Regions from separate parts of the Streptomyces siamensis genome, predicted to be linked through region 2. Evidence: riboswitches for the same ligand, from Rfam matches in the RefSeq annotation. Region 2 holds a riboswitch; the other holds the start of a gene.

Region 1 (4,405 bases), on a different contig from region 2:
CCCGCGTCCAGGATGACCGGCACGCGCGCGTGCTCGGTGATCAACTGGAAGTTGTGCGGGTTGCGGATGCCGAGCCCGGAGCCGATCGGCGAGCCGAGCGGCATGATCGCGGCGCAGCCGACGTCCTCCAGCTTCCGCGCGAGCACGGGATCGTCGTTCGTGTACGGGAGCACGGTGAATCCGTCGTCGACCAGGGTCTCGGCGGCGTCCAGCAGCTCGATCGGGTCGGGCAGCAGCGTGCGCTCGTCGGCGATGACCTCCAGCTTGACCAGGTCGGTGCCGAGCGCCTCGCGCGCGAGGCGGGCGGTCAGCACGGCCTCGCCCGCGGTGAAGCAGCCCGCCGTGTTCGGCAGCACGCGAATGCCGAGGCGGTCGAGCACGGACAGGACGGAGCCGTGCACGGACGCGTCCACACGCCGCATCGCGACCGTCGTCAGCTCCGTTCCGGACGCCACGAGCGAGCGTTCCAGGACGTCGAGGCTGGGCGCCCCGCCCGTCCCCATGATCAGCCGGGACGAGAAGGACGTACCACCGAGGACCAGGGGATCGTCGGCCATGGGTCAGCCTCCCTGGACGGCGGTGAGGACTTCGACGCGGTCTCCCTCGGCCAGCGGCGTGACCGGCCACTGCGTGCGCGGGACGACCGTCTCGTTGAGCGCGGCCGCCACGCCGGAGGGGGCGGCGGTGAGCGTGGCGACGAGCGCGTCGAGAGCGGTCCCCGCGGCGATGTGCCGCCGCTCGCCGTTGACGAAGATGTTCATGCGGGCTGCTCCGTGAGGGCGGCGGCGAAGCGCCGCGGGGTGAAGGGGCGGGCCTCGTCGGGAAGTTCGCCCGTGGTCAGGACGTGCGCCATGGCGTCACCGGTGACCGGGGTGAGCAGCACGCCGTTGCGGTAGTGGCCGGTGGCCAGCAGGAGGCCGTCCAGGCCGGTCGGGCCGATCAGCGGCGCGTTGTCCGGCGAGCCGGGGCGCAGCCCGGCGCGCGTCTCGGTGAGCGGCAGCTCGGTGATACCGGGCACCAGCTCGTGAGCGTCACGCAGCAGCTCGTACACACCGCCCGCGGTCACCGTGGTGTCCCAGCCCAGCTCCTCGCTGGTCGCGCCCACGACGAGCTCGCCGCTCTCCCTGGGCACCAGATAGACCTGGCTGCCCCGGACGACCGCCCGGACCGTGCGGCTCAGGAACGGCGCGTACCGCTTCGGCACCGTCAGCCGCAACACCTGCCCCTTCACGGGGCGCACGGGCGGCAGCACCTCGTCGGGTACGCCCGCCAGACGCCCGCTCAGGCTCCCCGCGGCGAGCACCACCTGGCCCGCGGACAGTTCGGTGCCGTCGGTGGTCACGGCTCCCACGGCCCTGCCGCCCTCGACCCGCAGGCGCTCCGCCCACGTGCGGTGGAACACCACGCCGGCCCGCTCACTGGCCGCGACCAGGGCGCCGGCGAGCCGACGGGGGTCGATCTGGTGGTCGCCGTCGACCCGCAGGCCGCCGCGCACGCCGGGCGCGAGCATCGGCTCCAGACGGCGGCACTCACGGCCGCTCAGCCACTCCGACTCCAGCCCCGACCGGCGTTGCAGGGCGTGCAGTTCACGCAGATGGGCGCGGTCGTCGGCGTCCAGGGCGACGGCCAGCGTGCCGCACCGGCGGTACCCCACGTCCTGGCCGGTCGCCTCGGTGAGTTCGGCGGCGAAGTCCGGATAACGGCGCGCCGAGGCCAGGTTCAGGCCCAGCAGGGTCTGCTCGCCGTAGTGCAGTTCGGTGACGGCGGCGAGCATGCCGGCCGCGACCTGGGCGGCCCCGCCGCCGGGCTCGGGGTCCACGATCGCGGTGGCCAGCCCGCGTTGCGCGGCCCGCCAGGCCGTGACCAGGCCGATGATCCCGCCCCCGATGACGAGGACGTCGGGCGTTCGTGACGACATGGGCGTCCAGCCCCTCCCTTCGCCGGCATGACCCGGATCAGGTTCGTACGGTCGGAGGCCGCCCAGCCTCCCTCTCAGCCCGGTGCGTCCGGGCTCCCGCGAGTGCTTTACGTTGGCCACCCTAGCCCGCCGTCCCATGTCTCAGTAAGGGAGCCTCCGCCCATGGCCCGATCGCTCGACGGTGTCGTCCTCGCCCCTGTCGCCGACCAGGAGCCGGGGCAGGTGGGCACCCGCACCCGGTTCGTCTACCACGAGAGGAACGGGGAGATCTGGGCCGAGTACGCGGGCGGCGATGTGGTACGCGGCCACCTCGTGGGTACCCGTGAGGGTGACCGTCTCGACTTCCGGTACGTGCAGCTGGGACGTGCCGGCCGCACCTCGTCGGGCCACTGCGTCTCGCGCGTGGTGGAGCTGTCCGACGGGCGGCTGCGCCTGGAGGAGACCTGGGAGTGGGAGTCGCAGGCGGGCAGCGGGACGAGCACGGTGGAGGAGGTCGCCCGGGTGGAGCATTCGCCGGCGGCGGACGAGCAGGTGTGGAACAGCTCACTGAGCACGTCCGCTGACTGACGGATTGTCAGGTGTCTATGGTGATCAAGTGAGCGAGCAGACGCAGGCGCAGGAGCGTACGAAGCGGCGGGTCGTCGTCGTGGGCGCGGGCATGGCCGGTGTCCAGACCGCGGTCGCCCTGCGCGAACAGGGCTTCACCGGCACCATCACCCTCATCGGCGCGGAACCCCACCAGCCGTACGACCGGCCGCCGCTGTCCAAGGCCGTGCTGCTCGGCAAGTCCGAGGGTTCGGCCTTCGACGTCGACTTCGAGGCGCTGGACATCGAGCTCCGGCTCGGCTGCGAGGCGCTCGGCGTCCGCCCGGCCGACCACGAGCTGGACACCGAGGCGGGGCCGGTCCGCTACGACGTCCTGGTCGTCGCGACCGGCGCGGAACCGATCCGGCTGCCCGGCGCCGAAGGGGTTCCCGGCGTCCACCTGCTGCGCACCCTCGACGACGCGGAGCGGCTGCGTCCCGTCCTCGCCCGGCAGCACGACATCGTGGTCGTCGGGGCCGGCTGGATCGGCGCCGAGTTCGCCACGGCGGCGCGCGAGGCCGGCTGCAGGGTCACGGTCGTGGAGGCCGCCGACCGCCCCCTCGCCGGGGCGCTGCCCGCCGAGGTGGCCGCGCCGATGGCCGCCTGGTACGCGGACAGCGGGGCCGAGCTGCGCACCCACGCGCGCGTGGAGCGTGTCGAGCCCGGTGCCGTGGTGCTGGACGACGGCTCCCGGGTGCCCGCGGGCGCCGTGGTCGTCGGTGTCGGCGCCCGCCCGGCCACCGCGTGGCTGGCCGGCTCCGGCATCGAGCTGGGCGCCCATCGCGAGATCATGGCCGACGACCACCTGCGCACCTCCCTGCCGGACGTCTACGCGGTCGGAGACTGCGCCTCCTTCCCGTCGGGCCGGTACGAGGACCGCCTCCTGGTCCACCACTGGGACAACGCCCTGCAGGGCCCGCGCACGGTCGCCGCGAACATCATCGGCGAGGCCCCCGCCGCCTACGACCCGGTCCCGTACTTCTGGTCCGAGCAGTTCGGCCGCTTCGTCCAGTACGTCGGGCACCACGCCCCCGACGACACGACCGTCTGGCGCGGCGACCCGTCCGGCGCCGCGTGGACGGTCTGCTGGCTCCGCGACACCCGCCTCGTGGCCCTCCTGGCGGTGGGCCGCCCGAGGGATCTCGCCCAGGGCCGCAGGCTGATCGAGGCGGGCGCCGAGATGAGTCCGGAGCTTCTGGCGGATCCGGCGAGGCCCCTGAAGTCGGCGACCGCCTGACCGGGCGGCACCGCACCGGGGGCCGGCGGAGGCACCGGGGCGGAGGTACTCGGGCGAAGACACCGGGCGCACGGCGGCCGAGCCCGGGCCTTGTGGCGGAGAGTCCGGACGCAGAGCGACACCCGGCGCGCGGCGGGTCACCAGGGGTGCCGCGGGCGCGCGAGCCCGGGGCCGAACGGCGTGCGCGGAGCCGGACGCGGCGCGCGCCCGGACGGTGCCCGGGTACCGACTGTCAGTCCGGGATGGCAGGCTTGTCCCGTGACCGAGATTGACGCAAAGATCGATGCTCTCGTCCCCGCCTGGCTCACCCTCCCCGACATCGCCGAACAGCTCGGCGTCGAGGTGACCCGCGTGCGGCAGCTGGTCAAGGAGGGCCAGCTGATCGCCGTACGCCGTGGTGAGAACCGCGCGCTGCACGTCCCCGCCGCCTTCATCGACGGGGACAAAGTGGTCAAGGGCCTGTCCGGCACCCTGACGCTGCTGCGGGACGACGGCTTCACCGACGAAGAGATGCTGGAGTGGCTCTTCACTCCCGACCCGACCCTGCCCGGTACCCCCGCGCAGGCCCTGAGCGAGAATCGCGGCACGGAGGTGAAGCGCCGCGCCCAGGCGCTCGCCGTCTGACCTGAACCGACCGTCCGGCGTACGGACCGCGGACCGCCAGC
Region 2 (4,405 bases):
GGCGAGCAGGCGTGATCCGTGGATGGCGTCGAGGATCGTCTGCTGGTCCTCGCGGGGCAGGATGCCGTCCTGCTCTCCCCAGATCACGAGAGTGGGCACCAGGATGCCCGCGAGGGTGGCGCGGAGATCGGCCTGCAGCAGACCGTCCAGGGTCTCCTGCCAGACGTGCGCGGGAACTTTGAGGTTCTCCTCGACCATGGTCTCGACGAGGCCACGGGCGACCGGGCGGTCCCCCACGGCGGCGGCCATGAAGGCCTCGACGACATCGCGTGGCACGGGATCCGACAGCCCCTGCACGCTCTCCCGCATCGCGTCGACCGCCGGTTTGTCCGCGAGCGTCGCCGGCACACCGAGCAGCACCAGCCCGGCGATCCGGTCGGGGTGGCTGCCCGCGACGATCCGGGCCGGCACGCCGCCGGCGGCGGCGCCGACGAGGACGGCGCGCGGGATGTCCGCGGCGTCGAGGAAGGCCACGAGGTCGGCGGCGAAGTCCTCGGGCGCGTACCCGGTGGCAGGGCGGTCGGCGTCGCCGTGGCCGCGCAGGGTGGGCGCGTATCCGTGCAGGGCCGCCGGCAGACGCCGCAGCAGGGGCTCGAAGGACCACCAGGAGTCGGCCAGCCCGTGGACGAGGACGAGCGGTGTGCCCCCGGGGTACCCGGCCTCGGCGTACGGGAGGGTGGGTCCGTCGCGCAGCTGCGCGGACTTCAGGGAGATCACGGTCACGGCGTGCTGCCTCCTTCGGCCCGTCCGCCCGGGGCCGGCAGCCGGGAGATGAAGCGGGTGAGCGCGTCGACGTACTGCTCCGGGTGGGTGATGTGGGGGATGTGCCCAGCCCCTTCGAGGACCTGGTACCGCGCCTGTGGCACGGCCGCCGCCAGCCGGTCGAGGACCCTCGCCGTCCAGGGCGGGCTCTCGGAACCCCGGCTCAGCAGCAGCGGTACGGAGCAGCGGGCGAGGCCGTCGAGATCCAGGGTCGCCCAGCCGGGGTCGGACTGTTCGTCCAACCAGGTGGGCGCGTTGTGCACGAACGTCTCGCGCACCTCGGCCGGCAGCCGGTCCCACATGCCCGGCCCGAGGGCGACCTCCTCCACGAACAGCCAAGCGGCCTGCTCGTACTCGCCGTTGCGCAGATGGTCGAGGGTGGCGTCGATCGTGGCCTGGGTCGGGCGGAGTTCCGCCATGGCGTCCTGGTCGTCGGCGACGATCGCGAAGAGCGGGGGTTCGTGGGCGGTGACGCTCCGGAACAGTCCGGGGCTGCGTGTGGCCAGGCCCAGCGTGATCGAGGCCCCGAAGGAGTTGCCCGCCACGTGCGCGGACGCCCCCGCCACCTGCTCGATCACGGCCGCGAGGTCGTCCTCGTCCTCGCGCCGGGTGCCCTGACCCGGTGCCGCCTCACTGCGGCCGTGGCCCCGCCGGTCGTAGGTGATCACCCGGAACGACGCGCGGGCGTCGGCGTCGATGGCCGGCCGCCACGACATGTGGTCGTTCCAGGAGCCGTGGACCAGGACGAGCGGGTCGCCCTCCCCGACGACCTGGTAGTGGATGCCCAGGTCGCCCGAGTGAAGAAGCGGCATGCCGTGACTCCTCAGCGCGTCCGGGGATGACAGGGCTGCGGGCCGGCCCGCCATACGGTTGCCCCCAGTGTCCGCCGGGACGTGTGCGGCGTCGCCCCCGCGTCGGACATACGGGCTAACACCTGGGCTCACCCGCCGGGCGCGGCGTCCGTTAGGGTGTGCGTCGTACCGGACACGGGGTGCCCCGATCGAGGGCTGAGATCACACCCGTCGAACCTGAACCAGTTCGTACTGGCGGAGGGATGTCTTCATGCCATTGGCGCATGTTTCCGGCGGGCTGCCCGCCGACGGCCGGCCCGCCGTCTTCGACGGCAGGATGCCGAGCGCTCCCGGTGACCTGAGGGTCGAGGGACACGGAATCGAGCCCGTCCCCGAGGGGAACCGGTACGGCGGGGCGGGACGGCTGTTCACGGTGTGGTTCGCCCCCAATCTGACCATGACGGGTGTGTTCACCGGGACCATCGGCGTCGCGCTCGGCCTGGACTTCGGCACGGCGCTCGCCGCGGTCGTCCTGGGCACCGTGCTGGGCGCCCTGCCCACCGCGTATCTGAGCACCTGGGGCGGCCTCACCGGCACCGGTCAACTCCCTCTGGCGCGGCTGGCCTTCGGCCGTGCCGTGGCGCTGCCCGGCATCCTGCAGTGGGTGTCGTCGGTGGCCTGGGACGCGCTGATCGGGCTGTTCGGCGGGGACGCGCTGGCCCGGCTGTGCGGGTGGCCGTTCTGGGTCGGCGTACTGGTCATGATGGCCGCGCAGGGCGCCCTGGGCGTCCTGGGGTACGAGGCGATCCACCGCCTCCAGATCGTCATGACCTTCGTGCTCGCCGTCTCGTTCGCGGTCATCGCCTGGCGGATGCTGGACGGTGTCCACCCCGCCTCGACGGGTGCGGCGGTGGGTGCCGACCGTGCGGGCGCGTTCGTGCTGACCAGCACCATCGCGCTGAGCCTCGCCCTGTCCTGGGCGCCGTACGCGACGGACTTCAGCCGGTATCTGCCGCGGGGCACCTCCCGTCCGCGCATGTTCTGGTGCACGTTGCTGGGTCTCGTGGTGTCGTTCGTGGCCGTGCAGGTCCTCGGACTGTGGGGCGCGTCCGTGCTCACGGACCAGACGGCCGCGGGCGTCGACGAGTTGCTGGGCGGCGGGGCCGCCGGCGCGTTCGGACTGCTGGCGGTGGCGCTGGCGGCGGTGTGCAGCAACGCGATGAACGACTACAGCGGCTCGCTGGCGCTGCAGACCGTGGGGGTGCGTGTGCCCCGCCCGGTGGCCGCCGCGCTCGCCGCCGTGCTCGGCTTCCCGCTGGTGCTGTGGATGCACGCGGCCGACACCACCACGCGTTTCCAGAACGTGCTGCTGTTCGTCGGCTACTGGATCCCCGGGTTCGTCGCGATCGTCGTCGTGGACTGGGTCGCACGGGCCCGCGCCCGCGGTGGTGCGGCGTTCGACGTCACCGCCGAGGTGTCGCTGCCGCAGCCGGCCTGGCCCGCGCTGCTGGCGTTCGTCGCCGCGTTCGCCGCGGCCGTCCCGTTCATGGACACCGGACTGTACGTGGGTCCGGTCGCCGAAGCCCTGCACGGCGCCGACCTCTCCTACTACGTGGCGTTCCTCGTCGCGCTCGCCGTGTACGCCCCGCTGCGGTCGCGCGTCCGCACCGCCGTTCCCGTCCGCTGACGGCCCTGCACGCCGTCCGCACGCTGCACCGCTGAGAGGAGCACCCCCATGCCCCGGCCACCCCTGGTCCTGACGATCGCCGGTTCCGACTCCGGCGGTGGCGCCGGAATCCAGGCCGACCTGAAGACGATGCTGGCGCTCGGCGCGCACGGCATGAGCGTGATCACCGCGGTCACGGCACAGAACTCGGTGGGTGTGCAGGGTGCTTGGGAACTGCCCGTGGAGGCGGTGCGCGCCCAGTACCGCAGCGTCGTCGACGACATCGGCGTACAGGCCGTGAAGACGGGGATGCTGGCGTCGCCCGGTCTGGTCACGGCGGTGGCCGAACTGCTGGCGGACGTGCCCGCTCCCGTCGTCGTCGATCCGGTGAGCGTCTCCAAGCACGGGGACCGGCTGCTGGCCGACGACGCGCTGGACGCGGTCCGCGGCCGGCTGCTGCCGCTGGCGACGGTGGTGACGCCCAATCTCGACGAGGTCGCCGAGCTCACGGGCGTGACCGTGGAAGACGAGACGGGCATGCGCCGGGCGGCCGGGCGGCTGCTGGACTTCGGCCCCCGCTGGGCCCTGGTGAAGGGCGGTCATCTTCCGGGACAGGCCGTCGATCTGCTCACCGACGGGACCCAGGAGCACTGGCTGCGCGCGCCGCGGCACGACAACCGGCACACCCACGGCACGGGGTGCACCCTCGCCTCGGCGATCGCGGTGGGGCTGGCCGAGGGCCGTTCGGTGCCCGACGCGGTGCGCCAGGCCAAGGAGTACGTCACGTCGGCCATCGCGGCGGGCTTCGCGCTCGGTGCCGGCATCGGCCCCGTCGACCACGGATGGCGGCTGCGGGAGCGGCCCCAGGAACTCACCGCGCGGACAACGCCTTCAGGCTGAACGCCGCGGCCCCCGCCGTCCGTACTTGACCAGGAGAGCGACAGTCGACTGCTCGCCCGTCAGGTACGCGGGGACGCAGATCCGGATCCAAGGAGCACACCATGAAGGCGACCGCGCAGATCGGTGTCACAGGGCTCGCGGTGATGGGCCGCAATCTGGCCCGGAACTTCGCCCGGCACGGGTACACCGTCGCCGTCCACAACCGCACCCCCGCCCGGACCAAGGCGCTGGTCGAGGAGTTCGGGCACGAGGGCGCCTTCGTGGCGGCCGGAACGGCGGAGGAGTT

Evidence for each region. A riboswitch is a leader RNA that binds a small molecule or an ion and turns the genes downstream of it on or off. The one in region 2 is predicted to bind thiamine pyrophosphate.
Region 1: linked by a shared signal. The riboswitch ahead of thiO (glycine oxidase ThiO) and the one ahead of ABEB03_RS42210 (purine-cytosine permease family protein) in region 2 are both predicted to bind thiamine pyrophosphate.

What each region holds. Positions count from the first base shown of each region.
Region 1 covers NZ_BAABKB010000002.1:1,245,317-1,249,721, forward strand. Annotated here, with positions in the region: gene ABEB03_RS08245 (thiazole synthase) at 1-557, opposite strand, end outside; gene thiS (sulfur carrier protein ThiS) at 561-761, opposite strand; gene thiO (glycine oxidase ThiO) at 758-1,918, opposite strand; TPP riboswitch at 1,916-2,028, opposite strand; gene ABEB03_RS08260 (hypothetical protein) at 2,081-2,485, shown strand; gene ABEB03_RS08265 (NAD(P)/FAD-dependent oxidoreductase) at 2,514-3,740, shown strand; gene ABEB03_RS08270 (Rv2175c family DNA-binding protein) at 3,999-4,364, shown strand.
Region 2 covers NZ_BAABKB010000047.1:31,344-35,748, forward strand. Annotated here, with positions in the region: gene ABEB03_RS42200 (alpha/beta fold hydrolase) at 1-723, opposite strand, end outside; gene ABEB03_RS42205 (alpha/beta fold hydrolase) at 720-1,574, opposite strand; TPP riboswitch at 1,740-1,834, shown strand; gene ABEB03_RS42210 (purine-cytosine permease family protein) at 1,825-3,240, shown strand; gene thiD (bifunctional hydroxymethylpyrimidine kinase/phosphomethylpyrimidine kinase) at 3,289-4,119, shown strand; gene gndA (NADP-dependent phosphogluconate dehydrogenase) at 4,221-4,405, shown strand, end outside.